DNA from 2 places in the Arthrobacter sp. 10L424 genome. Region 1 is predicted to be linked to the other one. Evidence: predicted binding sites of a transcription regulator. Region 1 holds the regulator's gene; the other holds the start of a gene.
What was found. The regulator LexA, encoded in region 1, represses DNA repair genes until DNA is damaged. The targets are predictions, from matches to a motif close to TCGAACANNTGTTCGA.
Positions count from the first base shown of each region.

Region 2: the regulator LexA is predicted to act here: its motif matches at 6,883-6,898, upstream of uvrA (excinuclease ABC subunit UvrA).

Region 1 covers NZ_JBFTJH010000004.1:186,783-202,317, reverse strand. Annotated here, with positions in the region: gene AC1DC5_RS10705 (MFS transporter) at 1-873, shown strand, start outside; gene AC1DC5_RS10700 (cation diffusion facilitator family transporter) at 946-1,866, opposite strand; gene AC1DC5_RS10695 (GlsB/YeaQ/YmgE family stress response membrane protein) at 2,219-2,488, shown strand; gene AC1DC5_RS10690 (TrmH family RNA methyltransferase) at 2,606-3,517, opposite strand; gene rplT (50S ribosomal protein L20) at 3,572-4,051, opposite strand; gene rpmI (50S ribosomal protein L35) at 4,171-4,365, opposite strand; gene infC (translation initiation factor IF-3) at 4,481-5,563, opposite strand; gene AC1DC5_RS10670 (DUF1844 domain-containing protein) at 6,008-6,394, shown strand; gene AC1DC5_RS10665 (MFS transporter) at 6,524-7,870, opposite strand; gene AC1DC5_RS10660 (SseB family protein) at 7,933-8,832, opposite strand; gene priA (bifunctional 1-(5-phosphoribosyl)-5-((5-phosphoribosylamino)methylideneamino)imidazole-4-carboxamide isomerase/phosphoribosylanthranilate isomerase PriA) at 8,846-9,592, opposite strand; gene AC1DC5_RS10650 (hypothetical protein) at 9,645-9,803, opposite strand; gene hisH (imidazole glycerol phosphate synthase subunit HisH) at 9,804-10,616, opposite strand; gene hisB (imidazoleglycerol-phosphate dehydratase HisB) at 10,613-11,239, opposite strand; gene AC1DC5_RS10635 (histidinol-phosphate transaminase) at 11,305-12,423, opposite strand; gene AC1DC5_RS10630 (LysM peptidoglycan-binding domain-containing protein) at 12,564-13,010, opposite strand; gene lexA (transcriptional repressor LexA) at 13,352-14,101, shown strand; gene AC1DC5_RS10620 (ATP-dependent DNA helicase) at 14,310-15,535, opposite strand, start outside.
Region 2 covers NZ_JBFTJH010000003.1:335,312-350,846, forward strand. Annotated here, with positions in the region: gene AC1DC5_RS07145 (DEAD/DEAH box helicase) at 1-1,644, opposite strand, end outside; gene AC1DC5_RS07150 (trans-aconitate 2-methyltransferase) at 1,774-2,553, shown strand; gene AC1DC5_RS07155 (ABC transporter ATP-binding protein) at 2,719-4,431, shown strand; gene AC1DC5_RS07160 (ABC transporter ATP-binding protein) at 4,542-6,425, shown strand; gene AC1DC5_RS07165 (GntR family transcriptional regulator) at 6,422-6,823, shown strand; gene uvrA (excinuclease ABC subunit UvrA) at 7,045-9,885, shown strand; gene AC1DC5_RS07175 (HAD hydrolase-like protein) at 10,010-10,804, shown strand; gene AC1DC5_RS07180 (lysophospholipid acyltransferase family protein) at 10,791-11,459, shown strand; gene uvrC (excinuclease ABC subunit UvrC) at 11,523-13,547, shown strand; gene rapZ (RNase adapter RapZ) at 13,671-14,594, shown strand; gene AC1DC5_RS07195 (gluconeogenesis factor YvcK family protein) at 14,594-15,535, shown strand, end outside.

The DNA of each region.
Region 1 (15,535 bases):
GTGTCCCGCTTCGCCGCGGGCCTGCCGCACGGGGCGTTCTTCGGCGTCGCGGCCGTGATCGCGGCGTCACTGGTCGCTCCGACCAAACGCGGCTGGGCCATCTCGATGGTCATGGCCGGCCTGACCGTCTCCAACGTCATCGGCGTCCCGTTCGGCACCTGGCTGGGCCAGACGTACGGCTGGCGGCTGCTCTTCCTGCTGGTAGGCGTGATCGGCCTCCTCACCCTGGTGATGCTCTGGAAATTCGTCCCGTTCCAGAAACCCCACGCCGATGCCAGCTTCCGCCGCGAACTGGGCGCCCTCAAGCGGCTTCAGGTCTGGCTGGCAATCCTGATCGGCATCGTCGGCTTCGGCGGTTTCTTCGCCACGTACACGTACATTGCGCACACGATGACCTCCGTGGCGGGCATTCCCGCCGCCTGGCTCCCGCTCGTCGTCGCGCTGTACGGGCTGGGCATGGTGGCCGGCAACATCGTCGGCGGCCGGATCGCTGACAAGTCCGTGATGGGCACCATCTACTGGGTGCTGCCCGGCATTGCCGTGGCACTCGTGGTCTATGCCGTGGCTGTGCACTGGCCGTGGTCCGCCTATGTCATGGTCTTCGTCGTCGGCGGCGCCGGTTCCCTGCTGGTCCCGGCCCTGCAGACCCGGCTGCTTGATGCTTCACCGGATGCGCCCTCGCTGGCCTCCTCGCTCAACCACGCGGCCCTCAACGTGGCCAACGCCCTCGGCGCCTTCCTCGGCGGCCTCGTCATCGCGTGGGGCTGGGGCTACGTCGCGCCCGCCCTCGTCGGGGCCGTACTGGCCCTCCTGGGCCTCGGCGTCGCCGTCATCAGCGGACTCGTGGAACGCAAGAGGCCGCTGGTCCGATAGCCGCGTGGCGGCTGCCGGACCGGCGGCCCCTTCAGAACTGTTGGTCGCCCTAACGGCGGGCCCAGCCTCCGGTTATGGCGCACTGACGCGCTGAACATCCGGCTCCAGGTAGATGACCCGGGCGATCGGCACAGCCTCGCGGATCCGGGTCTCGGCGTCGTCGATCGCCTTGGCGATTTCCTGGCCCGTCTCCGAGCGGCCGATGCTGATCTTGGCAGCAACCAGCAGTTCTTCCGGGCCCAGGTGCAGGGTCTTGAGGTGGATGATCGAAGTGCCATCGGACTCGATGGCCGCCCGGATCTTGACGACGTCGTCCTTCGTTGCGGATTCGCCGAGCAGCAGGGACTTCGTTTCCACGGCCAGCACGGCGGCGATAGCCACGAGCAGGAACCCGATCATCGCCGTGCCCAGGGCGTCCCAGACGCCGTTCCCGGTGATGAGCGTCAGGCTCACGCCGAAGAGGGCGAAGGCCAGGCCCACGAGGGCGCCGAAATCCTCGAGGAGGATGACCGGCAGCTCCGGCTGTTTGGCACTGCGGACGAACTTGACCCAGCTCTGCTTGCCGCGGATGGGGTTGGATTCGGTGATCGCGGTCCGGAATGAGAAGGACTCGGCGATGATGGCGCCGATGAGTACGGCGAGCGGGACCCACCAGAACGCCCCCTCGATGGCGTGGGGGTCTTGGAGCTTTCCCCACGCTTCATACAGGGCGAAGAGGCCGCCGACGCTGAACAGCACGATCGAGACGATAAAGGCGTAGATGTAGCGCTCGCGTCCGTAGCCGAAGGGATGCTCCGGGCTCGCCGCCCGCTTCGCCCGTTTGCCGCCCACCAGCAGCAGGAGCTGGTTGCCGGAGTCCGCGAGTGAGTGGATCGCTTCGGCCAGCATCGATGAGGAAAGCGTCAGGAAGTAGGCGACGAATTTCAGCGCGGCAATCGTCAGGTTCGCGGCCAGCGCCGCAACAATCGCCTTAGTACCGCCGTTTGCAGCCAAGGGAGCTTCTCCTTAGGGGTTCGAGCCGGTGGTGGGCTCCGGCCCGTGCCTGTGCCCACAAGAGACACGGTACCCGTTATCGCCCCGGCAAAGCAGTGCGCAGCTCATCACCGGCGGCACAGCAGAGAGGACCGAAAAAACAGCACCGCACCAGCGCCGCACCAGACGCCGGCGGCGCCCGGCAGCGCCCGGCGTGGACCCGGCATGAACCCGGCTTCCACCCGCAACGGCGCAGGTCACCGGGCAAGTAACGATTGGGTGTGAGCCTGCTGACAAGCAAACCGGCCTATGTTAGCTTGAAGCCATAATCGGAATCCACTATTTGGATGCCGACGAATATGTAGGAGGAGCAATGGGCTTTCTAGGCTGGATCATTCTCGGACTCATAGTAGGTGCAATAGTAAAGGCAGTCATGCCTGGCAGGGTCGGAGGCGGCTGGGTGACCAGCCTCGTGCTCGGTGTTGTCGGCGCAGTTGTCGGCGGCTGGATCGGCGACCTGCTGTTCGGCGGCGGCAAGATGGAATTCTGGAACCTCGGTTCCTGGCTTCTTGCCATTGTCGGCGGCCTCGTGGTTGCCCTTGTCTACGGCGCCATCACAGGACGCAACAAGACCACGACCTGACCGCCGGGATACGACGGCGGGAGCCCACCTTTCGGTGGACCCCCGCCGTATTTTTTTTGCGCCCTTCCGCGTCCGGCTGCCGGCCCGCCCGTCTGCACCGGTCCGGCCCGCGCGGATCTACCCTCGCGGGGCTCCGCCGTCCTGCTGCGAGCGGGCGCTGGCATAGAGGCAGACAGTGGCCGCCGTGCCCAGGTTGAGGCTCTCAGCCGCCCCGTAGACGGGCACAGCCACCCGGTGGTCCGCCAGGGCGAGCTCTTCCTCGGAGAGGCCCTGCGCCTCGTTCCCGAAAAGCCACGCCGTGGGGCTCTCCAGGGCGTACTCCGAACCCGTCGAGGCTGCACCGAGCCGGCGCGCAGCGTTCTGGTCCTGCAAAGCATCGAGGTTCAGCTGGCCCTGGCCGTCCGCGGCGAGGACTCCGATTCCGCGTTCCTTGCACCGGGCCGCCAGTTCATCGACGTCGACGCCGAGCACCACGGGCAGGTGGAAGAGGGATCCCGCCGTCGAGCGGACGGCCTTGGGGTTGTAGATGTCGACGCTGGAGGCGGTCAGGATGACGGCGTCCGCTCCGGCCGCGTCGGCCGCCCGGAGCACGGTGCCGGCATTGCCGGGGTCCCGGACCTGGCAGAGCACGGCAATCAGCCGAGGACCGGCGTCGAGCACCTGATCTAGGCTCACATCCAGGAAGCCGCAGACGGCGAGAATGCCCTGCGGGGTGACCGTGTCCGCCATCGCGGCGAGCACCTCGTCGGTGGCGAGGTAGGCGGTGGTGCCCTCCGCAAGGGCCTCCAGATCCGGGTGCCGGTCCAGGCACGACTCGCTCGCGTAGACCTCATAGACGACGCCGGACTCCCCCGCGGCAACCCTCTTCTGGTGCAGCACAAGGGCTTCCCGGACCGCCTGCGGCCCCTCGGCCAGGAACTCGCGGCGCTTTAAACGCGCCGGGCGCCCGGCAAGCTGTGCCACCTTCCTCACCCGATCAGCTCGAGGATTGGAAAGTACAAAGTCTTGCGGGCGCCCGGTTTCGTTCATATAAGAACCTTAGTAGCTTTCGCGGCCGGTTCTTGAACGACGTGGTTCGGGGTATTACTTGGCAGCCTCGTCAGCGGCGGCCTTCTTGGCGGCCGGCTTCTTGGCGGGAGCCTTCTTGGCGGCCGGCTTCTTCGCGGCCGGTGCAGCCTCAGCCTGGACGGCCGGAGCGGACGTGTCGGCGGGCAGCGAGTCCTTGGCGATCTTGACCAGCGCGGCGAAGGCGTTGGCGTCGGAAACGGCAAGCTCGGCCAGCATACGGCGGTCAACCTCGACCTCAGCGGCCTTGAGGCCCTGGATCAGACGGTTGTAGGTCAGGCCGTTGGCGCGGGATGCAGCGTTGATGCGCTGGATCCAGAGGCGACGGAAGTCGCCCTTCTTCTTCTTGCGGTCGCCGTAGCTGTACACAAACGAGTGCAGCAGCTGCTCTTTGGCCTTGCGGTACAGGCGTGAACGCTGTCCACGGTAGCCCTTTGCGCGCTCAAGAATAACCCGGCGCTTCTTGTGGGCGTTGACCGCCCTCTTCACACGTGCCACGTGCGTACTCCTTCGAAAATCTGATCCCAAGCATCTACTGCCGGATCAACCGGCTGGCCTGAGAAGCCTTTTTGGTAGTTGACTGCCGCCAGGTGGCAGACAGTCAGAGAACTTGGAACTTAGATGCCGAGCATCTTCCGGATGACCTTGGCGTCGCCCTTGAAGACGATCTTGTCGCCGGCGAGGCGGCGGGTCAGCCTGGAGGACTTGTGCTCGAGGTAGTGGCGGCGGTTGGCCTGCTGGCGGCGCAGCTTGCCGCTGCCGGTCAGCTTGAAGCGCTTCTTAGCACCACTGTGGGTCTTCATCTTCGGCATGGGAACCGATCTCCTTACGTATCCGCAGACAAGGCCTGCAGTCTTTCGTGCAGCCGCCCCTGCGGGCGGCATGCTGGTTGCTTGCTGCCGGACATTGCTGTCCGGCAGCCCTGAACTAGTTGGTCTTCTTGGCTGCCGGCTTGGCGGCGGCCTTCGGGGCAGCCGGCCTTGCAGCAGGCTTCGGCGCCGCGGGACGCGGTACCGGCTTCGGAGCAGCAACCGGCTTCGGTGCTGCCGCCGGAGCGGCCTTTTCAGCCTCGGGAGCCTTCGCGGCTTCCGGAGCCTTGGCGGCGGCCTTGGGCGCTGCGGGCGCCTTGGCTGCTGCCGGCCTGGCAGCGGCCTTCGGAGCCTCGGCCTTGGGGGCTTCGCGCTTCGGAGCGGCCTTCGGAGCCTTGGCGGCCTCCTGCTTCGGCGCTGCCTCGACGGGAGCCTTCTGAGCCGGGGCTTCCTCGACCTTGGCCTCCGCGGCTTCAGCCTTATCGGCCTCAACCGTTTCGGCCGAGGCCTCGACGGCGGCTTCCGCGGCGGGAGCTTCCGTTACGGTTACCTCAGCCTCGGGCGCCTCAGTCCGGACCTGGTAGCCCTCCGGCAGCAGGTCGGCCAGCGACTGCGTCAGGGGCGCCTCGGGGCCGGACGTGTCAACGCGGCCTCCACCGGAAGCCTTGGCTTCGTTCTCGGCCTTGGCTTCCGCACGCTGCGATGCGCGGCGGGCCTCTGCCTTGGCTTCGGCCTTGTTCTTCAGGGGGCCGACCACCATGACCATGTTGCGGCCATCGATGCGCGGGCTGGACTCCACGACGCCGACTTCGGAGACGTCCTCGGCGAAGCGCTGGAGCAAGCGGATGCCCATCTCGGGGCGCTGCTGCTCACGGCCGCGGAACTGGATCATGGCCTTGACCTTGTCACCGGCACCGAGAAAGCGGAGCGCGTGGCCGCGCTTCGTCTCGTAGTCGTGGGTGTCGATCTTCAGGCGGAAGCGGATTTCCTTCAGAACCGTGTTGGTCTGGTTCTTCCGGGCTTCGCGTGCCTTGACCGCGGCTTCGTACTTGTACTTGCCGAAGTCCATCAGCTTGCACACCGGAGGCTTGGCCTGCGGTGCAACTTCAACGAGATCAAGATCGGACTCGGCAGCCAAACGCAGGGCATCCTCAATACGGACAACGCCTACTTGCTCGCCTGCAGGGCCGACCAGCCGCACCTCGGGGACGCGGATACGCTCATTGATTCTTGGCTCGCTAATGTTAAAGCTCCTGTGTTCGTGAGGGGTATTCCACCGGCAAAAAGAGAAGGCCCCCAATTGCCGGAGCAATCGAAGGCCTCGAAGATCGGAACTACCTGCCTCGCGTGAGGCGGCATGCATCCTGCCAGGGCTGGCGCCCGGGAAGAATGCCCGACCAGGTACCCGGCAACCTTGCTTCTTCCGAAGCTTCCCGAAGGAGAGCGGCTGACGCGGGTGGGAGAGAACTCCGCTTGCAAACTGAAAGTCGATTCTACAGAAGAAATCCCGTCCGGCGCACCTGCATGGCTAGCATGTTGGCTGCAGACGGGTTCCGGCTGTCATAACGCTCCGGTCAATCTAAAGCTAGATCTGAATCCGGAACGAAATAACGACAATCAGTCGGTCTGTGACAAGCTTACCAGCATGAGCACTTCAGACAGTAATTCACACGTTTACGAGCCCGCCAGCACCCAGGGCGACGTTTCACAGCAGATCCGGGACATCTCCGAGGTGCCCGCGATCGAGGTCATCACCACCGCTGCCGTGCACCTCATGAGCGCCGCCGCCGTGAAGCTTGGCCTCGCCGCCGAGGAGAACGCCGAGGAGCTCAAGGACCTGGACGAGGCCCGCAAGCTGATCACGGCCCTTGCCGGCTTGGTCACTGCCGCGGCTCCCGAGATCGGTTCCCAGCACGCCGGACCGTTGCGCGACGGACTGCGGTCCCTCCAGTTGGCCTTCCGCGAGGAGTCCATCCTTCCGGACGCTCCCGGCAAGGGCCCGGGCGAGAAGTACACCGGCCCGGTCAACTAGACCCCAACCCCAGTTACAACGCGGCACAAGCTACAACGCGGCGGCGGACGGACCACTTCGGTCAGTCCGCCGCCGCCGTCGTTAACGCCCGTGGCGTTACGGGTGCCGGCGGCGAGGCCCCCGGTTGCCTCAGGCTGCGGCGAGCCGCCGCCGGCGTAGGTGCTGCAGCGCGAGCCCCACGAGGCACAGCACGACGCCGCCCAGCCCCACGGCCACGAATCCGGCCCAGGGGCCCACGCCGTCGATGAAGACCCCGGCGAGTGGCGCCCCGAGGGCCACACCCCCGGTGAGGGCCGAGCCGTACCAGCCCATCGCTTCGCCGCGGCGCCGCTCATCGACGAGTTCGGCGACCTTTTCGGAGGCTGCCGACAGCACGGGCGCGCACAGCAGGCCCGGCAGGAGCGAGAGCAGGCACAGGGTCCAGGTGTCCTGCGCAAACGCCATCGGAATGGTCAGCGCAGACATGCCCAGCAGCAGCAGGATCGGTGAGATGGGCCGGTGCATGGCGCCGTAGATGAGGCCGCCGACCACCGAGGCCGCGCACCAGAAGAGGAACACCAGCCCGATCTCGGCCTGGTGCCCGCCGGATTCGAGGGCGGCCACAATTCCGACGTCGGTGCCGCTGAGGACCATGCCGGCCCCGGCCGCGACGGCGAAGACGGCGGCCACGGCTGACGTGAACCAGGCGAAGTTGTGGACGACCTTCTGCCGCAGCCCGGCGCGTTGCTGGCGCCTTTCCCCGGCGGCGGCCAGCGGGGCGAGCTCGGCGGCGGCTTCCTGCAGGTGGGCCGGGGCAGCGGCGACGACGGCGACTTCGGCGCCCTCCTGCTGGCCTGCCTCAAACGCCGCATCGGACTCGGCGTCGGACGCTGGTTCAGACCCAGGGACAGGCTCGGCGCTGCGGGTCGGCGGGTTGAACCACATCAGGAAGAGTCCGGACACCGAGGTGGCGATGCCAATGATGGTCAGTCCCAGGACCGAGAACCCGGCCGTGGCGACGAGCGCGCCGGCCGCGGGGCCGATCATAAAGACCAGTTCGGTGGAGATGGCGTCGAGGGCGAACGCCGTGCGCCGCTGCTCACCTGTGGCGAGGACGCCGAGGGACTGGCGCACCACGCTGAAGATGGGCAGCGTCAGCAGGCCGCCCACGAAGACCAGCGGCAGCAGGACCTCGTAGGACACGTGCGGCACAACGGACCAGATGACGGCTTCGGAGATGACGGACGGGATGAGCGCCCGCCGCAGGCCGACGGTGTCAACGCGCCGGCCGCGCCAGGGTGCGCCAACGGCGATGCCGATGGTCATCACGGCGGCGGCGGCGCCGGCGGCGGCGTAGCCCTGGCCGAGGGTCAGGACAATGTGCAGGGTCAGGAGGACCCCGGCCGCGGAGTGCGGTATGCGGGCAACCATCCCGACCAGCAGGAGCCGCCTGATGGGCCGGACGGCCAGCAGATCCCGGTAAAGCGCGAAGTTCACGAAACTATTTCCTTCTGGTACTGCCCCCGGCAGCACCCAGGATGTCCCCGGCCGACCGTCAGCTACTGTGCTGCGCGCTGCAATTTGACCTCGATCGAGTCAACCCGCTCAGCAAATATTTCATTCCGTGCCCAGGCGTTGTTGAGGCCGGACACGATGGACTGGACGCCGGCGGCGTCGAGTCCGTCTTCAAGGTAGAGCACCACGCGGAGCTCCGGGCCGGAGCCTCCGCCCGGGAGCTGCCTTCCCTCGGCCGTAACCGCGGCAACTCCCCCGCCCCGATGAATTTCAACACGGCGGACCGCGGGAAAGCCAACTGCGGCCTCGCCGAGGTTCCGGGCGAGCTCGGGATCAGCGTACGACGGCGTCCAGTCCCGCTGCTGGGCAAGGGCCCACACCGCGGGCCGGCGCACCACAAAGGTGATAGCGGACCCGGGGTCGAGCACGAGCAGTTCCGCCCCCTCGGCGACCGCGGAGAGTGCAGCGCGGGCCGCGTATACGGCTACCGGGCGCGCCTCGGGATGCCAGGCCTCGAGTGAAGCCGCAGAGGTGAAGACGGGCATCGCTGTCCGGCCGTCGGGGGCCTTGAGGGTTACGAGCGCCATGTCCGCCTGCTTGTCGGAGTGCAGGCCGCCGGCACCTTCGCCTTCTTCGGCGAGTGTGGCGATGATCGGCACAAACACCCGCGCCGTAGCGAGCGATGCCACCACCGCAGCCTCATCGCCGTCGCCCGCTTCGAGGGCAGCCAGCGCGGCGAGGTAGCCGGCCTCGGGGGTGCCGTCGTCGTCCTCGAAGTTGTGGATCGTAGCGTCCTCGCCGGACAGACTGCGCCCCGCCCACGGTTGGCCCGCAGAGTCGGTCGCTCCCCCGGCGCCCGCCAGGGCTGCGGCGATGTGTCCGGGCAACTGGCGTGTTGGGACGTGGTTGTCAGCTGCGTTGCCGCCCGTGGGCCGGTGCTCCATGCTGCGGGCTTTCCTAGCGGCGGCCGGCGACGTCGAGGGCCTCGGGCAGCGTGAAGTTGCCGTTGTAGAGGGCCTTGCCGACGATGGCGCCTTCGACGCCGAGCGGCACGAGGGAACGCAGGACCTTGAGGTCCTCGAGGCTGGAGATCCCGCCTGAGGCGACGACGGGTTTGCCGGTCTTTTCCACCATCTGGCGCAGCAGTTCGACGTTAGGGCCCTGGAGGGTGCCGTCCTTGGTGACGTCGGTGACGACGTAGCGGGAGCAACCGGCCTCCTCGAGGCGTCCGAGGACCTCCCAGAGGTCGCCGCCTTCCTTGGTCCAGCCGCGGCCGGCCAGCGTGGTGCCGCGGACGTCCAGCCCGACGGCGATCTTGTCGCCGAAGCGCTCGATCACCCGGGCGGTCCACTCTGGGTTCTCCAGTGCCGCGGTGCCCAGGTTCACGCGGGCCACGCCCAGGTCCAGTGCCTTCTCGAGGGACTCGTCGTCGCGCAGGCCGCCGGACAGTTCCACCTTGATGTCCAGCCGGCCGACCACTTCGCGCAGCAGTTCGGCGTTGGAGCCCCTGCCGAAGGCGGCGTCGAGGTCCACGAGGTGGACCCATTCGGCGCCCTGCTGCTGCCAGTTGAGTGCAGCCTCCAGCGGCGTGCCGTAGCTCGTCTCGCTGCCGGCCTCGCCCTGGACGAGGCGCACGGCCTGGCCGTTGACGACGTCGACGGCGGGCAGCAGCTCGAGCACGGGCAGCGGGGTTTCGGTGGTCATCGTGGATCCTCAGCTCTTCAGGGACGGCAGGTGGTCGGGGCGCTGCGGGTGGTCAGGCGGCAGGCAGGGTCAGGAGGTAGGCGGCCAGCAGCGCCATCCCGGCCAGGACGTAAAACACGATCTGGACCCAGCGCGGGCTCTTCTGCTGGCGGAAGGACAGCGCTCCGCCGACGAGCAGCCCGGCGAGGCCCATCAGCACGATGGACCACATCTAGGCGGTCCCGGCTTCCGGGGCGGCGTCGGACAGAGTGGCGTCGGACGGCACGGCTTCTGCGCGCACTGAGTCCGGGGCCGCTGATTCCGCGGCCCGGGAGCGGTCCCGCAGGCTCTCAACCCAGTTGCGCAGCAGGTGCGCCCCGGCGTCGCCGGACTTTTCGGGGTGGAACTGTGTGGCGCACAGCGGGCCGTTTTCCACGGCCGCGATGAACGGGGCACCGTGCTCGGACCAGGTGACCAGGGGCGCCGCCATCCGCGGCTGGATGACGTCGAAGTCCCACTGCTGGACCCCGTAGGAGTGCACAAAGTAGAAGCGTTCGTCTTCGACGCCGGCGAACAGCTTGGAGCCTTCCGGGACGGATACGGTGTTCCAGCCCATGTGCGGCACGACATCGGCGGGAAGGAGTTCGACCTTCCCGGGCCACTCCCCCATTCCTTCGGCTTCGGTGCCGTGCTCGACGCCGGCCTCGAACAGGACCTGGAGGCCGACGCAGATGGCCAGGACCGGCCGGCCGCCGGCCACGCGGCGGCCGATCATGCGGATCCCGTCGACGGCTTTGAGCTCGCGCATCACCGTTTCGAACGCACCGACGCCGGGCACCACGAGGCCGTCGGCGTTGAGCACGTCCTGCGGCTTGGAACTGAGGATCACTTCGGCACCGGCACGCTCGAGGGCGCGGACGGCGGAGCGGACGTTGCCGGAGCCGTAGTCGAGGACCGTGACGGTCGGCTTGCCCTCGGGCGACGCCGGCTTCGCGCCGGCGTCGGGGTCGATGATGGCGCCGTCCTTCAGCACTTTGCCGGTCACAGCGCACCCTTGGTGGAGGGAATGCCCTCGACGCGCGGGTCCGGTTCGACGGCGGCGCGCAGGGCGCGGGCGAAGGCCTTGAACTGGGCCTCGACGATGTGGTGCGGGTCCCGGCCGGCGGTGACGTTCATGTGCAGGCAGATGCCGGCGTGCAGGGTGATCGCCTCGAAGACGTGGCGGGTGAGGGAACCGGTGAAGTGTCCGCCGATCAGGTGGTACTCCTGGCCTGCCGGTTCTCCGCCGTGCACGAGGTACGGGCGGCCGGAGACATCGACGACGGCGTGCGCGAGGGCTTCGTCGAGGGGCACTGTGGCTTCGCCGAAGCGGCGGATCCCGGCCTTGTTTCCGAGGGCGGTGCGCAGGACCTCGCCGAAGGTGATCGCAACGTCCTCGACCGTGTGGTGGACGTCGATGTGTGTGTCGCCGGTGGCCTTGACCGTCATGTCGATCAGGGAGTGCTTGCTCAGCGCCGTCAGCATGTGGTCGTAGAACGGGACCGAGGTGCTGATGTCCGAGACGCCGGTGCCGTCCAGGTTGATCTCGACCAGCACCGATGACTCGCTGGTGGTCCGTTCCATGCGTGCGGTCCGGCCCTCGGCAGCGGTTGTTCCGGTGGTGCTCATGTGGGTGTCCTTTGGATGACGACGGTGCCCGGCGAACAGGGCAGGGTGGATGTCCTGGGTTAAGTCTAGGCGCGCTGCACTGCGCGGCCGGCCAGGATCCGCTCGAGGGCTTCGAGGAAGGCTGTGGTTTCCGTCTCAGTCCCGGCGGTGACACGAAGGTGCCCGGGAATGCCGACGTCGCGGATGAGCACCCCGGCATCCAGCAGTTCCTGCCAGACCTCGTGCGGGTTGTCCAGACCGCCGAAGAAGACATAGTTCGAGTCGGAGGCGGCAGGCTTGAGGCCCATCCGCTGCAGTTCGGCCACGATCCTGTCGCGCTGCCGCTTGATGTCCTCGACGTCGGCCATCAGCGCGACCCGGTGGTGCAGGGCGGCCAGGGCTGTCGCCTGGGTGATGGCCGAGAGGTGGTACGGGAGCCGGACCAGGCGCAGGGCGTCGGTGACCTCCGGGGCTGCCGCCATGTAGCCGACACGGGCTCCGGCCAGGGCGAAGGCCTTGCTCATGGTGCGCGAAACGATCAGCCGTTCCCGGCCGGGCAGCAGCGTCAGCGCGCTGGGCGTGCCGTTGTGGGCGAACTCGTGGTAGGCCTCATCGACGATAACGATGGTCTGGCTGGCCTCGCCGGCCTCGTAGACAGCCTCGACGACGTCCAGGCCAAGCCCGGTGCCGGTGGGGTTGTTCGGGGAGCAGAGGAACACGATGTTCGGCTGGAGTTCGCGGACCTGCCGGGCGGCCGACTCGGCACTGAGCCCGTAGTCATCGGCGCGGATCCCGGCGATGTACCCGGTGTCCGTGCCGGAAGCCAGCAGCGGGTACATGGAGTATGTGGGAGGGAAACCAAGGGCGGTGCGGCCGGGACCGCCGAAGGCCTGGAGGATCTGCTGGAGAACCTCGTTGGAGCCGTTCGCGGCCCAGATGTTGTCCGCGGCCAGTCCGTGCCCGAGGTATTCGGCCAGCGCCTCCCGCAGTTCCGTGAATTCGCGGTCCGGATAGCGGTTCAGTCCGGCGGCGGCAATGGTGACGGCGTCGGAGATGGCCGCGAGGACGTCGGCCGGGACGCCGTGGGTGTTCTCGTTGACGTTGAGCAGGATGGGGACGTCCAGCTGCGGTGCCCCGTAGGGGGTCAGGCCCCGCAGGTTGGTCCGGAGGGGAAGTCGGTTCAGGCGCTCTAACTGGTCAGTCACTTGTCCAGTTTAAGTGAGTTCGCGGCGGGCCCGGAAACTGTGACGCTTTGCGGGGCTGTCGGCGCCCTGCGGAACGCCTCGAGACCCTCAAGCGACGGGACCCCTGAGCTATCTGGATGGAGCTGCCTGGCCGGAACGAACTAGTTGGACGGAATGAAGAGCGCCTGGCCCGGCACGACGCGGGCGGCCTCGAGGTTGTTCAGCTGGATGATGTCGGCGACGACGTCGCGGGGATCGCGCTCGGGCGCCACTGCCTCGGCGATGGCCCACAAGGATTCGCCGGGCTGCACCGTTACCGAGACTGTGGGTGTCAACGACAGCTCGGCGGCAGAGTCCGCCGCCTTTGCCGGGGCGTTGAGGAATCCGCTGAAGGAGAGAACCAGTGCGGCCAGCAGGATGAGCGGCACCCCAATGAAGACGAAGCGCCCCCGCCGGGTGAGCTTAAGCGGCGCCTGCTTTGCCTGTTCGGCACGACCGCTGGGGCCGGACTGGCCGGGCTGACCTGTGCCGCTGCCGGTGCCGGGCCGGCCATAGTCGCCGAATGAGTCGCGGCCGAAAGTGTCGTGAAACGCGCTTGATGCTGACATGAACTGAGCCCTCCTGGACCATACTGTGCCGCCCGGCGTACTCCACGTACCCGCCGCCAACCGGCCTGACCTTCGAACAAAGAGACGAATAACCTGTTCCAACCGAACTGCGCCAAACTAGAACACATATTCGAATCTTGCTAGTTCTGTTTTAGCACTTATTGACGAACATTGTCGAGACTCGCTAGAACAAATGTTTGAAAAAGCTGTGTGGCTGGCCTACGTTTGAGTCAAAGAACAACCACTTCTGCAGTTGATCAGCAGGGTCTGACATTTCAGGCCGGAAGTTCCCGGCAGCTGCAGCCACAGCGGCCGGGCGGAACGGAAAGGCGTTGGCGAACATGGCAGCACAAGCCACTGGCGGCAGGGCCACCCAGCGGAGCCCGCAGGCAGCCCGGCCACCCAAGAGCCTTACCGTCCGGCAAAAGAAGATTCTGGAGACCATCCAGCGCTCCGTGACGGACAACGGGTACCCGCCGTCCATGCGCGAAATCGGCGACACGGTGGGCCTCGCGAGCCTTTCCAGCGTGACCCACCAGCTTTCGCAGCTCGAGAAGCTCGGCTACTTGCGGCGTGATCCCAAGCGCCCTCGGGCCATGGAAGTGCTGATGCCGTTGACCCTCGATGAGGGAACCGCGAAAATTTCAGGCGTCGAGAAGTCCAGCGGCCTGCGCAGTGTCGGCGGCTTGTCTGTTTCGGAGCTGGCCAGTGCCACGGATACCGCCATGGTGCCGTTGGTGGGCCGGATCGCCGCGGGCGGACCGATCCTGGCCGACCAGGTGGTTGAGGACGTTATGCCCCTGCCCCGCCAGCTGGTGGGCCACGGCGAGCTCTTTATGCTCAAGGTCGCCGGTGACTCGATGATCGATGCGGCCATCTGCGACGGTGACTGGGTGGTGGTGCGCAGGCAGGGCGATGCTGTCAATGGTGACATTGTGGCCGCCCTGCTGGATGACGAGGCAACAGTGAAGACCTTCCGCCAGCGTGACGGCCACACCTGGCTGCTGCCGCAGAATACCCAGTACGAGCCCATCCTCGGCGATCATGCCGTCATTATGGGCAAAGTCGTCTCGGTGCTGCGCTCCCTCTAGGACTGAACCTCCCGGCAGCTCAGAGCTGCCCAGTCCCTGCGAACACGGCCCCGCCGGCGTTGACCAGTTCACGCCGGACGGGGCCTTTCGCGTTCCTCCCGGTTACTGGCACCCCGGCGGCGGCAGGGTCCCGGAAAATCCGCGGACGCCGCGGGGACCCGCATCCCGGCCCGGTCACATGTCCCGGCAGGGTCCCAACCCGGCGGGGCTACGTGGCGGGCTGCCCTGATTCCTTCGCGAGCCGCTCCAGAGCCGCGACGGCGATGGCGGGGTCCGTGGTGGGCCAGAACGGCGGCAGGGCGGCGCGGAGGAATCCCCCGTAGCGTTCGGTGGACAGCCGCGAGTCCAGCACAGCCACCACACCCTTGTCCGTCGTCGTGCGGATCAGTCGGCCCGCGCCCTGGGCCAGACGGATGGCAGCGTGGGTCGCGGAAACACTCATGAAGCCGTTGCCGCCGGCCTGGGCCACGGCCCGGGACCGCGCCGTCATCAGGGGATCGTCGGGCCGCGGGAACGGGATCCGGTCGATCACTACGAGGCGGCAGGAGGTCCCCGGCACGTCGACGCCCTGCCACAGGGACATGGTGCCGAAGAGGCAGGTGTCCGGCTCGTCGGCGAACTGCTTCACCAGCGCCGTCATGGTGGAATCCCCCTGGCAGAGGATGCTCATGTCCAGCCGTGGCCGCAAGGCCTCGGCAGCGTCCTCGGCGGCGCGCCGCGACGAGAAAAGGCACAGCGCCCCGCCGCCGGAGGCCCGGATCAGCTTCTCGAGTTCGTCGAGCGCTTCCGGGGACGTGCCGCGGCCGGGCTTGGGCAGATGCTTGGCAACGTACAGGATGCCCTGCTTGGGGTATTCGAACGGAGAGCCGACGTCGACGCCGGTCCAGCTCGGGGCGCCTGGACCCACCAGGCCCAGGCCGCCGGCAGCAGGTTCGAAAGCGGACCCGATCGCCAGGGTGGCCGAGGTGAGGATGACCGTGTGGTCCGCGAACAGGCCCTCGCGGAGCCGCCCGGCAACGCTGAGCGGGGCGATATTGACCAGCGCCGGGGCGGACTCGTCGGGCTGGGAGTAGCCCTGCTGCGGGTCGAAGGTGCTGTTGCGGGAAAACCAGACCACTTCGCGGTTCTCGCGTGCTGCCAGCAGCCGTTCACAGAGTTCCAGGATCACCATGAGCCGGGAGCGCGCGAGCTGGCGGCCGCCGTCGGCCGTGTTCGCGCTGTCCCCCTTGGAATCCGAGAGCGCGGCGCGGCAGGCGTCCCGCAACTGGTCCACGCAGTCCAGCTGTTCGCTGTTGAGGCCGTTGGGCATAAGCCCGCTGGGGACGCCCTCAATGGCAAGTTCGAGGTTGGATGCGGCGTTGTTCAGCGCGTCCACGGTGATGCCGGCGTGCTTCCGTGCCCCGGACGCGGCGGCGTGCACCATGGCCACAGAAA
Region 2 (15,535 bases), on a different contig from region 1:
GGCGTACGACGGCGACTCCGGATCCAGCAGTTCCAGCGCCGCCAGAGCGAAGGGGGACAGCGGCTGGTTCAGGGCGAAGTTGGCCTGCAGATGGACCGTCAGCCGGACCGTGCGGCCGTCCGTGCCCTGCTCCTCAGACGGGATCCGTTCCACGACGCCGGCGGCCAGCAATTCGCGGTAGATCCCGAGGGCCTTCTTCATCAGCTGCAGCTGGGACGAGCGCGGCTCATGGTTCTCCGTGAGCAGGCGGCGGGCGGCCTTGAACGGATCTCCCGGCCGTTCCATCAGGTTCATCAACATCGCGTGGGTCACGGTGAAGCTTGAGGTCAGAGGATCCGGCACGGACTCCACGAGGCGTGTATAGGTCGGTTCGCCCCAGGACACGAAGCCTTCCGGCGGCTTCTTCTTGACCACCTGGCGGAGCTTCTTTTGGTCGTCGCCGAACTTGGCAGTGGCCTTGGCCATCGCCTTGACGTTCTCCGTGACGTGCTCCGGGGCCTGCACCACAACGGTTCCTGCGGTGTCGTAGCCGGCACGTCCGGCGCGGCCCGCGATCTGGTGGAATTCGCGGGAGTTCAGAAGCCGGGTGCGGACGCCGTCGTACTTGCTCAGCGCGGTGAGCAGCACGGTGCGGATGGGGACGTTGATGCCCACGCCGAGCGTGTCCGTCCCGCAGATGACCTTGAGCAGCCCGGCCTGGGCGAGCTGTTCCACCAGCCGCCGGTACTTGGGCAGCATGCCGGCGTGGTGGACACCGATGCCGTGCCGGACCAGCCGGTTCAAGGTCTTACCGAAACCGGCGGCGAAGCGGAACCCGGCGATCAGCTCCGCGATCTTGTCCTTCTCCTCGCGGGTGCAGACGTTGATGCTCATCAGGTTCTGGGCCCGGTCGATCGCCTCCACCTGGCTGAAGTGCACGACGTACACGGGAACCTGCTTGGTCGCGAGGAGTTCCTCGAGTGTCTCGTGGACGGGCGTCTGCTCGTAGTAATAGTGCAGCGGGATGGGCCGCTCCACCGAACTGACGGTCGTCGTCGGGCGGCCGGTCAGCTCGGTGATGCCGGCTTCGAAGCGGCTGACGTCGCCGAGCGTCGCGGACATCAGCAGGAACTGTGCCTGGGGGAGCTCCAGGAGCGGCACCTGCCAGGCCCAGCCGCGCTGCGGGTCGGAGTAGAAGTGGAATTCGTCCATGATGACGGCGCCGAGCTCGGCGGCGGCGCCTTCGCGGAGCGCGATATTGGCCAGGATCTCCGCGGTGCAGCAGATGATCGGGGCGTCCTGGTTGACACCTGAGTCGCCGGTGATCATTCCGACGTTCTCCGCGCCGAAGATCTCGCACAGGGCGAAGAATTTCTCCGAGACGAGGGCCTTGATCGGGGCGGTGTAGTAGCTGCGCTGTCCGCGGGCCATGGCCTGGAAGTGGACGGCGATGGCAACGAGGGATTTGCCGGAGCCGGTGGGGGTTGCCAGGATGACGTTGGCGCCGGAGGCAAGCTCCATGATGGCCTCGTCCTGGGCGGTGTACAGGGCCAGCCCGCGGGTTTCCGTCCACTCGACGAAGCGGGTGTAGAGCTCGTCCGGGTCGAGGCCTGTCCGGCCTGGGACCCGGGCGGCCGGGGCGGGGAGCTGTTCAACAAGTTTCATCGCTCCCCAGCTTAGTGGCCTGCTCTGTCCCGGGTGCGCGCCTCCTTGGCCGCCGTCCCGGCCGGGGATAGGCTTCGGAGGTCGCGTCGTTTGCCGGTGGCTGGAGGAACGGGAACTGGAGGAAACACCGTGAAATGGGATCCCGCCAAGTATGTGCAGTTCGGGGACTACCGGGACCGGCCGTACTTCGACCTGACAGCCCGAATCCATGCGGACGAACCCCGCCACGTGGTCGACCTCGGCTGCGGTCCCGGGAACCTGACCGCCACCCTGGCCGAACGCTGGCCCGCGGCTGAAGTCACCGGCCTGGACTCGTCCGCGGACATGCTGGCCCGATCTGCGGTGCACACCCGCCGGCTGCCCCATCTGTCCTTCGGCCTGGCGGATATCGCCGGCTGGATGCCCTCTGCCGGGACGGACGTCGTCGTCACCAACGCCGCCCTGCAATGGGTGCCCGGCCACCGGGACCTGCTGGCCCGCTGGCTCGCGGCGCTCAAGCCCGGCGCCTGGTTCGCGCTGCAGGTCCCCGGCAACTTCAACGCACCCTCGCACGCACTGATGCGCGGACTGGCGGAGTCCGCAGGGTGGGCGGGCCGGCTCGCCGGTGTGCTGCGCCACGACGACGTCGTGGGCGAACCGGACGAATACTTGAAGATCATGCTCGACGCCGACTGCGACGCGGACGTGTGGGAAACCACTTACTACCAGCTGCTCCACGGCGACAATCCCGTGCTGGAGTGGGTGCGCGGCACCGGACTCAGGCCGGTGCTGGCCGCCCTGTCCGCCCCGGACGCCAGCGATTTCGAAGCCGAGTACTCGGCGCAGCTGGCCCTGGCGTACCCGGCCGGACCGCACGGAACCGTGTTCCCGTTCCGCCGGATCTTCGCCGTGGCCCGCAAGCGGGAATGACCCGCGGACGCTCCTTTCTGAACGGCCACCGCGGCCGGCCGACGTGTGACAACAGAGCACTGTGTGATCGTGCTTACAATGTCGGGGCAGCGTGGGGGCCGCTGCAGTCGCGAAGCTGAATCCATGCCCTAAATTAGCGATGGAGGATCGGTGCTTATAGGCCTGATGGGCCGGCTGTTAGCCGCCCACAAAGGGACCGTGCTCGCCATCGTGCTCCTGCAGCTGGTGCAGACCACTGCCAGCCTCCTCCTTCCCACCCTGAACGCGGCCATCATCGATGACGGAGTAGTCGGCGGGGACGTCCCGGCGATCCTGCGGTTGGGGTCCTGGATGGCCGCGATCGCCCTGGTGCAGGTCGTCACGGCCATTGCCGCCGGCTATCTGGGCGCCGTCGCGGCCATGGAGCTGGGCCGGGAACTTCGCGCAGAGCTGTTCGCCAAAGTGCAGTCCATGTCCTCCCAGGAAGTCGCCGCGTTCGGCGCTGCCAGCCTGGTCACGCGGGCAACCAACGATGTCGCGCAGATCCAGAACCTGGTGGTCCTCGTGTTCACGATGCTGGTCGCCGCGCCGGCGATCTTTGTCGGCGGGATCGTGCTGGCCCTGCACCAGGACATCGCCCTGTCCGGAATCGTGGTCGCTGTGATCCCGGTGCTCGCCGTCATCATGATCCTGATCGTCCGGCGGCTCGTGCCCCTCTACCGGCAGGGCCAGGAACTCATCGACCGGACCAGCCGGATGCTGCGTGAGCAGATCATCGGGGCCAATGTCATCCGCGGCTTTGTCCGCCAAAGTTACGAGATCCGGCGTTTCGACTCGCTCAACAAGGACCTGACGAAGAACAACCTGCGGTCCGCGCTGCTGGTCGCCGGAATGATGCCGCTGATCATGCTGGTGGTCAATCTGTCCTCTGTCGGTGTGGTCTGGTTCGGCGGACACCGGATCGAGGCCGGCGAGATGCGGCTGGGCGCCTTGACGGCGTTCATCGCGTATATCCTGCAGATCCTGATCGCCATCATGATGGCCATGTACGTCTTTATGACGGCCCCGCGGGCGGCAGCCTGCGCGGAGCGGATCCAGGCGGTCCTCGACACGGCGCCGGCGATCACGGACGGCCCGGGCGGCGCCACCCCCGAGGGCCACGCAGTGCAGTTCCGGAACGTCTCCTTCGCGTATCCCGGCGCCGAGGCTCCGGTCCTCGACGGGGTCAGCTTCACGGCCGTTCCCGGGACCGTGACAGCCGTCATCGGCGCCACGGGCAGTGGCAAAACCACCCTTCTGAACCTGTTGCCCAGGTTCCTCGCCGCTACCGGCGGGAAAATCAGCATCGGCGGCTGCGATGTGCGCGGCCTCCCGCTGGACACTTTGCGGAGCCTGATCGCCGTCGTACCCCAGCATTCCTATCTGTTCTCCGGGACGCTTGCCGGGAACCTGCGGATGGCCGCCCCGTCGGCGACGGACGAGGACCTGTGGCGTGTGCTGGGCAGCGCGCAGGCGGAGGGGTTTGTGCGGAAGCTGCCGCTGGGACTGGAGGCGCCGGTGAGCCAGGGCGGCACGAATTTCTCCGGCGGGCAGCGGCAGCGCCTGTGCATCGCACGCGCCCTGCTTCGGGAGGCTCCCGTGTACTTGTTCGACGACAGCTTCTCGGCACTGGACTACGGCACCGACTACCGGCTCCGCGAGGCCATGGCGCCGCTGCTGCGCACGGCCACCGTCCTGGTTGTCGCCGAACGGGTGGCGACGATCGTGGACGCGGGCCTGATCCTGGTCCTTGAGGACGGCCGGCTGGTGGCGCAGGGAACACATCAGCAGCTGATGGAATCCTCGGCGAGCTACCGGGAAATCGCCGCCTCCCAGCTGGTGCTGGAGGAAACCCTGTGACCCCGGAACAGGCGGTCGGCGCCGGCACGGATGCACCTGCCGCGCGGGACGCCAAAGACCAGCCCCTGGTGGACACCCCGTCCGGCGGCCGCAGCCAGTCCCTCCCGGTGATGGCCCAGGAGGAGGCACCGACGGGCAGCCGGTTCCGCTGGCGGACCGCCGGGCGCCTGCTCGGACTGCTGCGGCCGTCCAAGTGGCGGATGGTGGGAGTCATCGCCGCCACGTGCGCGTTCGTGGTACTCAACGTGGCGGCGCCGAAGGTCCTGGGTGACGCCACCGACGTCGTGGTTGCGGGTGTGGTCGGGGGATCCTTCAACGAGGAAATGCTCGCCGCGCTGCTGGCGGGGGTGTCCGTGATGTACCTGGGGGCTTCCGTCTTCAGCTGGATCCAGGGCACCCTGACAGCCGTCGCCGTGCAGCGCCTCGGCTACGGGCTCCGGGCCTCGGTGGAGGCCAAACTGCAGGTGCTGCCGTCCAGCCATTTTGATGAGCAGCACCGCGGGGACGTGCTGAGCCGCGCCACGAACGACGTCGACAACATCGCCCAGGCCCTGAATCAGCTGCTCAACCAGCTGATCATGTCGCTGCTGATGCTCTCCGGGGCGCTGGCCATGATGCTGTGGCTCTCCCCGGTTCTGGCCCTGGTTGCGCTGGTCTCCGTCCCGGTATCAACGCTCATCACCGTCCTCGTGGCCAGGAAGTCCCAGGCCCATTTCGCCGAGCAGTGGGGAAGCACCGGCGAACTGCACGCCCAGCTGGAAGAATTCTTCACCGGCCACGAGGTACTCATGGCCTTCGGCCGGCAGGATGCCGCCGCTGCCAGTTTCAAGGACGGCAACGACAAGTTGTACCGGGCCAGCGCCCGCGCCCAGTACGTTTCCGGCGTTGTTCAGCCCCTGATGGTCTTTGTGTCTAACCTCAACTACATCGCCGTTGCCGTCGTCGGGGCGCTCCAGGTGCTGGCCGGCGCCATGACCATCGGCGGCCTCCAGGCCTTCATCCAGTTCACCCGGCTCTTCAGCCAGCCGATGGGGCAGATTGGCGGCATGCTCACCCTGATGCAGTCCTGCCTCGTTTCGGCCGGCCGGGTCTTCGAACTCCTTGACGCGCCGGAGATCCCGGCGGAGCCCGGCGTCACCGGCGCTGACCCAAGCGCCGCGCGGTCCGTGGCGGACCCGGCCGAGGAGGCGGCGTCCGCGGCAGACCCGGCCGACACCGCTGGCCGGGTCTACGGCCGGGTCGCCTTTGACCAGGTCACCTTCGGCTACAGCACCGGCTCGCCGGTGGTCCAGGATTTGTCCTTCACCGTCGAACCCGGGCAGACCGTGGCTATCGTGGGCCACACCGGCGCCGGCAAGACCACCGTGGTGAACCTCCTGATGCGCTTCTACGAACTGGAATCCGGCCGCATCACTGTCGACGGCACGGACATCGCTGATCTGTCCCGGGATGAACTGCGGTCCAGGTTCGGAACGGTGCTGCAGGACGCGTGGCTGTTCACCGGCAGCATCCGGGACAACATCGAGTACGGGCGCCCCGGCGCCGGCGAAGCGGATATTGTTGCCGCGGCGCAGGCCAGCCACGTGGACCAGTTCGTCCGATCCCTCCCCGGCGGCTACGCCACCATGCTCGGCAACGACGGCGACTCGCTGAGCCGCGGCCAGCGCCAGCTCATTTCCATCGCCAGGGCGCACCTGGCCGGGCGCAGCATCCTGATCCTCGACGAAGCCACCAGCTCCGTCGACAGCCGCACCGAACTGCAGATCCGGCAGGCGATGCAACGGCTCCGGCACGGCCGCACAAGCTTCGTCGTTGCCCACCGCTTGTCCACCGTGCGGGACGCTGATCTAATTCTGGTCATGGACCAAGGACGGATCGTTGAACAGGGGACCCATCAGCAGCTGATGGCCAAGTGCGGGCTCTACGTGGAATTGTACGAGGCGCAGTTCGCCCGCCGCGAACAGCCTAAGAGTGCCCAGGAGCCCGGACAGTGACGACCAGTGATACTTCAGCAACATCAGTGACACCCTTCCCCGGCGCCTGGCGGCCCAATCCGGGCAGCACCGTCCCGTTGTTTGAACAGCTCCGGCTCAACATCATCGAACGGGCCGACAACGGGACCCTGGCGCCCGGAACGAAGCTCCCCGCAGTCCGGAGCCTCGCCGGCGAGCTGGCCGTCGCTCCGCACACTGTGGCGCGCGCCTACAAGGAATTGGAGGCCGCCGGCGTCGTGGTGACCCGCGGCCGGAACGGGACGGTGGTGTGCGCCCGGGACGAGGCCTGGAGCTCGCTCTCCGACGCCGCCGCCGAATTCGCAGCCTCGGCCAAGGCCCAGGGTGCCAGCTTCGCCGAGGCCGTGCAGCTGCTCGCCGCCGCCTATGACCGCGAGTAGCCGGCCGCTAACACAGCGGCCGGCAGTCCCCGGCGCGGGACACGGCCGGGAATGGATATTCGAAGAAGTTTTCGATTAGCATTGGTAGCGTGCCTAAAGCCGTAGCTGAAGATCCAGCCGTTGATACCCAGCCCGCCGCAGTCCCGGAGACTGCAGTTCCCAAGGACTCCGCAAAGCCGGGACGCGCCGTCGAAACCCGCCCCGCAGTGACACGACCGGACATGTCCCGGCTCGTCGTCAAGGGCGCGCGGGAGCACAACCTGCGCAACGTGGACCTCGATCTGCCGCGCGATTCAATGATCGTGTTCACCGGTCTCTCGGGCTCCGGCAAGTCTTCCCTGGCGTTCGACACGATCTTCGCCGAGGGCCAGCGCCGCTACGTCGAATCGCTCTCCGCCTACGCCCGGCAGTTCCTGGGCCAAGTGGACAAGCCCGACGTCGACTTCATCGAAGGGCTCTCGCCCGCGGTGTCCATCGACCAGAAATCCACCAGCAAGAACCCCCGTTCCACCGTGGGCACCATCACCGAGATCTACGACTACATGCGCCTCCTGTGGGCCCGTGTCGGCCGCCCGCACTGCCCCGTCTGCGGCGAGCCCGTCACGAAGCAGACCCCGCAGCAGATCGTCGACCAACTGCTGGAACTGCCGGATGGAACCCGCTTCCAGGTTCTGGCCCCCGTGGTCCGCGGCCGCAAGGGCGAATTCGTCGAACTGTTCAAGGAACTCACCGCCAAGGGCTACTCCCGGGCGCGGGTCGACGACAAGCTGATCCAGCTCAGCGATCCGCCCAAGCTCGGCAAGCAGTTCAAGCACACCATCGAAGTGGTCGTGGACCGACTCGTGGTCAAGGACGGCATCAGCCAGCGCCTCACCGACTCGGTGGAGACCGCCCTCGGCCTGGCCGAGGGGCGGATCCTGGCCGAGTTTGTGGACCTCGAAGAGGACCACCCCGAACGGATCAGGGCGTTCTCCGAGCACCTCGCCTGCCCCAACGAGCACCCGCTCGCGATCGACGAGATTGAACCGCGCTCGTTCTCCTTCAACAACCCGTTCGGCGCCTGCTCGGCCTGCAGCGGCATCGGCACCAAGCTGGAGGTTGATGAGGAACTCATCATCCCGAACGGCGAACTGTCCCTGGGGGAGGGCGCCATCGCGCCCTGGTCCCTCGGCACCGCCACCACCGAGTACTGGAACCGCCTGCTCGACGGCCTCGCCAGCGAACTCGGCTTCTCCATGACCACCCCGTGGGACAAGCTGTCCGAGGACGCCCGCCAGACGGTGTTGCACGGCAAGGACCACAAAGTGGTGGTGCAATACCGCAACCGCTTCGGCCGCGAACGCAAATACAGCACCGGCTTCGAGGGCGTCATCCAGTACGTTCACCGCAAGCACCTCGAAACGGACTCGGACTCGGCCCGCGACCGCTACGAGGAATACATGCGGCAGATCCCATGCCCGGCCTGCAACGGCGCGCGCCTGAACCCGGCGTCGCTCTCGGTGCTGATCAACGGCAAGTCGATCGCGGAGGTCGCCGCCCTGCCGATGCGCGAATGCGCCCACTTCCTGGACCACCTCGTCCTCACCGGCCGCGAAGCCCAGATCGCGAACCAGGTCCTCAAGGAGATCCAGGCCCGCCTGACCTTCCTCCTCGACGTCGGCCTGGAGTACCTGAACCTGGAACGGCCCTCCGGCACGCTGTCGGGCGGCGAGGCCCAGCGCATCCGGCTTGCCACGCAGATCGGCTCCGGCCTGGTGGGTGTGCTGTACGTCCTGGACGAGCCGTCCATCGGCCTGCACCAGCGCGACAACCGCCGCCTCATCGAGACCCTCACCCGGCTCCGCGACCTCGGCAACACCCTGATTGTGGTGGAACACGACGAAGACACCATCCAGGAAGCCGACTGGGTGGTGGACATCGGGCCCGGCGCCGGGGAGCACGGCGGCATGGTGGTGCACTCCGGTTCCTACAAGGAACTCCTCGAGAACACCGAATCGCTCACCGGCGACTACCTCTCGGGTCGTAAGCGGATTGACGTCCCGAAGAAACGGCGCAAATACGACAAAAAGCGCGAACTCAAGGTGGTCGGCGCCAAGGAGAACAACCTCCTGAACGTGGATGCTGCCTTCCCGCTGGGACTCTTCACTGCGGTGACCGGCGTCAGCGGGTCCGGCAAGTCCACCTTGGTCAACGAGATCCTCTACAAGGTCCTGGCCAACAAGCTCAACGGCGCCAAACAGGTGGCAGGACGGCACAAGTCGATTCAGGGCCTCGAGCACCTCGACAAGGTGGTGCACGTCGACCAAAGCCCCATCGGCCGCACACCGCGTTCCAACCCGGCCACCTACACGGGTGTGTTCGACAACATCCGCAAACTGTTCGCCGAGACCACAGAGGCGAAGGTCCGCGGTTACCTGCCGGGCCGGTTCTCCTTCAACGTCAAGGGCGGCCGCTGCGAGGCGTGTTCCGGCGACGGCACGCTGAAGATCGAGATGAACTTCCTGCCAGACGTCTACGTGCCCTGCGAGGTCTGCCACGGAGCCCGGTACAACCGTGAAACGCTGGAAGTCCACTACAAGGGCAAAACGATCGCCGATGTCCTGAACATGCCGATCGAGGAAGGCGCCGAGTTCTTCGCGGCCTTCTCGCCGATCGCCCGGCACCTCAGCACCCTCGTCGACGTCGGACTCGGCTACGTCCGGCTGGGCCAGCCCGCCACCACGCTCTCCGGCGGCGAGGCGCAGCGCGTCAAGCTCGCGGCGGAGCTGCAGAAGCGGTCCAACGGGCGCAGCATCTACGTGCTGGACGAGCCCACCACGGGTCTCCACTTCGAGGACATCCGGAAGCTGCTGCTGGTGCTCCAGGGCCTCGTGGACAAGGGCAACACGGTCATCACCATCGAGCACAACCTCGATGTCATCAAGAGCGCGGACTGGATCGTCGACCTGGGCCCCGACGGCGGATCCGGCGGCGGCCGGATTGTCGCCTCGGGAACTCCGGAACAGGTGGCCAAGTCCACGGAAAGCCACACGGCAGCGTTCCTGGCCGACATCCTGGCGTAAGCCACGCCACGCCCCGATGCATCCGCAGCATCCGCCGCGGATGCATCGGCGTTGCGGGCGACCTTATATTCCGGTCGGGGCATGCGAGTTTCTGGCATCAGTCCACTCGTGAGAAACTAGGCCGGTGACCCAAACAACAGTGCCCGTGATCTTCGACCTGGACGGCACTCTTGTCGATCCGGCCGGGGGCATAACGGACGGAATCGCAGCGGCCCTCACGGAGCTCGGACTCGGCATCCCCGGCAAGGACCGGATGGACGCCATGATCGGCCCGAAACTCAGCCATTCCCTCACGGATATCGCCGGGGTCCCCGCCGACCGGCTCGACGACGCCATCCGGATCTACCGCGCGCACTACCGCACCACCGGCATCGCGCAGAGCCGGCTCTACCCGGGAATCCGGGACCTGCTGGAATCCTTTGCGCAGGACGGACGGCCCATCGCCGTGGCCACCCAGAAACCCGAAGGCATCGCCAAGACAGTCCTGGAGCACCACGGCATCGCCGGCCTGTTCCACACCATCCGCGGCGCGGCCGCCGACGAGGCGGCAGCGGCGGGCGAGCCGTCGGGGAAGGCCGGGATCGTCGCCGCCGCCCTCGCGGACCTCTCCGCGCTTCATGGCCTGGACACACAACACGCAGTGATGGTGGGGGACCGGGCGCAGGACGTGGCCGGCGCCGCTGCCAACGGCCTCGACTGCATCGGCGTAGGCTGGGGCTTCGCTCCGGACGGCGAACTGGACGAGGCGGGAGCCGTGGAGATCGTGCACAGCAGCTCAGCCCTGTTTGAGACGATTGCCCGGCGCGACGCGGCACATTCGCGCAGCAGCGCGGCGGACAGCAGCCCAGCGAACCGGGCAGTGACCCCCGACCTGACGACACCAGCCCAAGACGAGGTGCACACCGATGGCAATGTTTGACGCAATCCGCTGGACCACGCGGGGCCTTGTCAGCTCCACCTGCCGGCCGACGGTCATCGGACTGGAAAACGTGCCCAAGGAGGGCCCGTTCATCGTGGCACCCAACCACCTGTCCTTCCTGGACAGCGTGATCGTCCAGGCGCTTATGCCCCGCCCCGTGGCCTTCTTCGCCAAAGCGGAATATTTCACCACCGGCGGTGTCAAGGGCAAAGTGATGAAGTCCTTCTTCGAAGCCGTCGGATCCATCCCGGTGGAACGCGGCGAGCAGGCCGCCAGCGTCCAGGCGCTCAAGACCCTGCTGGAGATCCTCGACTCCGGCAAGGGCGTCGGGATCTACCCGGAAGGCACCCGCTCCCGGGACGGAATCCTCTACCGCGGCCGCACCGGCGTTGGCTGGCTGGCCCTGACCACGGGCGCCCCCGTGATCCCGGTCGGCCTGATCGGCACCGAGAACCTGCAGCCTGCGGACAGCAAGTCGGTCAAGCCGCAGCACTTCACCATGAAGGTCGGCGAACCGCTGTACTTCGACAAGACGGGGCCGGACCATTCCCTGCCTGCCCGCCGCCAGGCCACCGACCGCATCATGGACGCGATCGCCGGACTCAGCGGCCAGGAGCGCTCCACGAGCTACAACCAGAGCAAAGCCACCGACTAGCGCAAAACCCTGCCCGCGGCTTAACCGTCAAGGGCACGGCTGCCTCCTCAGTAGACTTGAACTGTGGCAGATCCAGCGAGTTACCGACCCCAGACGGGTGAAATTCCGACCAATCCGGGCGTGTACCGCTTTCGCGACCCGCACGGCCGGGTCGTCTACGTCGGGAAGGCCAAGAACCTCCGCGCGAGGCTGAACTCCTACTTCGCCAATCCGGCGGGGCTGCTCCCCAAAACGTATGCCATGGTGCACACGGCCAGCAGCGTCGAGTGGACGGTCGTCAGCAGCGAGCTCGAGTCGCTGCAGCTCGAGTACACCTGGATCAAGGAATTCACGCCCCGGTTCAACGTGATGTTCCGGGATGACAAAAGCTACCCGTACCTCGCCGTCTCGATGGGGGAGAAGTACCCCCGGGTCCAGGTCCTGCGCGGCGAGCGGCGCAAGGGCACCCGATACTTCGGCCCGTACACCGCCGGGGCCATCCGGGACACCATGGACACCCTGCTGCGCGTCTTCCCGGTCCGCAGCTGCAGCCCTGGAGTCCTGAAACGGGCCGAAGCCAGCGGCAGGCCCTGTCTGCTCGGCTACATCGACAAGTGCGCGGCACCGTGCGTCGGGCGCATCTCGGCCGCGGACCACCGCGCCCTGGCCGAGGACTTCTGCACCTTTATGGGCGGTGAGGCCAAACCGTTCGTCACGAGGCTCGAAAAGGACATGGCCGCCGCGGTGGCGGAACTGGACTACGAGCGGGCGGCCCGGATCCGGGATGACATCGTCGCGCTCAAGAAGGTCTTCGAACGCAACGCCGTGGTCCTTGCCGAGGGCACCGACGCGGACGTCTTCGCCCTGCATGAGGATGAACTCGAAGCCGCCGTCCAGGTCTTCCACGTCCGCGGCGGCCGGATCCGCGGCCAGCGCGGCTGGGTCGTCGAAAAGGTCGAGGACTCCACCACCCCGGACCTCGTCGAGCACCTGCTCCAGCAGGTCTATGGCGAGGAAGCCGGCCTTGAGGGCAGGCTGCCCCGCGAGGTCCTCGTCCCGGTGGAACCCAGCAACGCCGCCGAGCTCGCGCTGTGGCTCGGCGGGCTGCGCGGGGCCAGGGTGGACATCCGGGTGCCGCAGCGCGGCGACAAGGCCGCCCTGCTGTCCACGGTCCGGGAGAACGCGGAGCATGCCCTCAAACTCCACAAGTCCCGGCGTGCCGGCGATCTGACCATGAGGTCCCAGGCGCTCCAGGAACTGCAGGAGGCCCTCGAGCTGCCGGTCGCGCTGCTGCGGATCGAATGCTTCGACATCTCGCATGTCCAGGGCACCAATGTGGTCGGCTCCATGGTGGTGGTCGAGGACGGCCTGCCCAAGAAGTCCGACTACCGGAAGTTCTCTGTCACGGGGGAGGCCGCCAACGACGACACCGCCGCCATGCACGACGTGCTGACGCGGCGGTTCCGGAACTACCTGCAGGAGCAGTCTGTCCAGGCCGACGCCGCCCGCCAGCCGGGCCATCAGGCCATGCTTAACGCCACAGCCGACGCGGCGGTGGCCGGCCCGCTGTCCACGGTCGCGGACACCACCACCCCGGCGCCGCGGACCAAGTTCGCGTACCCGCCCAACCTCGTGGTGGTCGACGGCGGCAAGCCGCAGGTCAACGCGGCCGCCCGCGCCCTCGCCGGACTGGGCATCGACGACGTCTACGTCGTCGGGCTCGCCAAGCGCCTCGAGGAAGTCTGGCTCCCGGACAGCGACTTCCCGGTGATCCTGCCGCGGGCCTCGGCCGGGCTGTACCTGCTCCAGCGCATCCGCGACGAGGCCCACCGCTTCGCGATTTCGTTCCACCGGCAAAAGCGCGGCAAGGCGATGACCGTCTCCGCGCTGGACGGTGTGCCCGGCCTCGGCGAATCCAAGCGCAAGGCCCTGCTCGCCCAGTTCGGCTCGGTCAAGAGCATCAGGACGGCCAGCGTCGAGGAACTCACCGGCGCCAAGGGGATCGGTCCGTCGCTGGCCGCGGCGATCGTCCGGCACTTCACCGACGACGACGGCGCCACCACCGTGCCCGCGATCAACATGACCACCGGCGAAATCCTTGAGACTTAGCTAGCACCGGCAAACTTAGCTAGGGTAAGGACTTGGGAAACGGCACGCGCGGCGACTTTACGCGACGCGGCCGCCGCCCGGCGGTCATAGCGCACAACAGCACAGCAGAACGGGGCTTCACTGATGGCAGAGTCGACGGCAGGATCCGGGACGGAATCGGACGGCATGACGCCGGTCAAACCCGTTGAGGCGGAACTGCTCGTAGTGACGGGCATGTCGGGAGCCGGCCGGAGCACCGCGGCGGACGCCTTGGAGGACCACGGCTGGTACGTCGTGGAAAACCTCCCCCCGCAGATGCTCGGCACCCTCGCGGAAATCGTGTCGCACGCGCCCGGGTCGATTTCCAAGCTCGCCGTCGTCATGGACGTCCGCAGCAAGGAGCTGTTCGCCGACATCCGCGCCGCCCTCCGCAATCTCGAAGCGAGCGGCGTCGGCTTCCGGGTCCTGTTCCTCGACGCGGACGACGGCGTCCTGGTCCGTCGCTTCGAGCAGGGCCGGCGCCCGCACCCGCTGCAGGCCGGCGGCAGGATCCTTGACGGTATCGCCGCCGAACGCGAACTGCTGCACGAACTCCGCACCTCCGCCGACATCGTCCTGGACACCTCGGCGCTGAACGTGCACGGCCTCGCCACAGCGATCACCGAACTGTTCAGCGAGACCGGGCCTGTGGCCCTCCGCCTCAACGTGATGAGCTTCGGCTTCAAGTACGGGCTCCCGGTCGACGCGAACTTCGTCGCCGACGCCCGGTTCATCCCCAACCCGCACTGGGTCCCTGCGCTCCGCCCGCACACCGGTCTGGACAAGGACGTCAGCGACTACGTGCTGGAGGCGCAGGGCGTCAGCAACTTCGTGGAGCGCTACGTTCTGGCCCTCGAACCGGTCCTGGACGGCTACCGCCGGGAGAACAAGCACTACGCCACCATCGCCGTCGGCTGCACCGGCGGCAAGCACCGCTCGGTGGCAGTCGCCGTCGAACTGTCCCGCCGGCTCGCGCAGTACCCGCGCGTCACCGTGACCACCACCCACCGGGACCTGGGCCGCGAGTAATGGCGCTGCTTACCGGGCCGCTGCCGCTCGTCCCTCCGGCCAGCGCGGCCTTCGCCAGCCAGCAGGATAAGGGTCCCTCCGTCGTCGCGCTCGGCGGCGGCCACGGCCTCTCCGCCTCGCTGTCCGCGCTGCGCCTCCTCACGTCCGAGCTGACCGCCATCGTCACGGTCGCGGACGACGGCGGCTCCTCGGGAAGGCTGCGGGAGGAGTACGGTGTCCTGCCGCCGGGCGACCTGCGGATGGCGCTCTCCGCGCTCTGTGACGACACGGACTGGGGCCGCACCTGGCGCGATGTTATGCAGCACCGCTTCGCGCCCGGCAAGGGCCGCGGCGGTTCCCTCGACGAACACGCCATGGGCAACCTGCTGATCGTGACGCTCTGGGAGCTCCTGGGCGACACCGTCGCCGGCCTCAAGTGGGCCGGGGCGCTGCTCGGTGCCCGCGGCGAGGTCCTGCCAATGTCCAGCGTCCCTCTGACCATCGAGGGCCAGGTCCGGGTCACCGCCCCGGACGGCACCTCGGTGCTGCAGACGCTCACCGGGCAGGCGAAATGCGCCGTGGCCGGCTCGCTGGAACGCGTCCGGCTGCTGCCGGATGACGCGCCGGCCTGCATCGAGGCGCTCACCGCCATCGAGCTGGCCGACTGGGTCATCCTCGGCCCGGGATCCTGGTACACCTCCGTGCTCCCGCACCTGCTGCTGCCGGAAATGCGCGAGGCGCTGTGCAACACGGCCGCCCGGCGCTGCCTCACCATGAACCTCGCGACGGACACCAAGGAAACCCTCGGAATGTCCGCCGCGGACCACCTGCGGGTGCTCCGGGAGTACGCGCCGGACTTCACGATCGACGTCGTCCTGGCCGATCCGGCGTCCGTGACGGACCTCGCCGACTTCGAGCAGGCGGCCGGGATGCTCGGTGCCGAGGTGGTGTTGGGTAAAGTG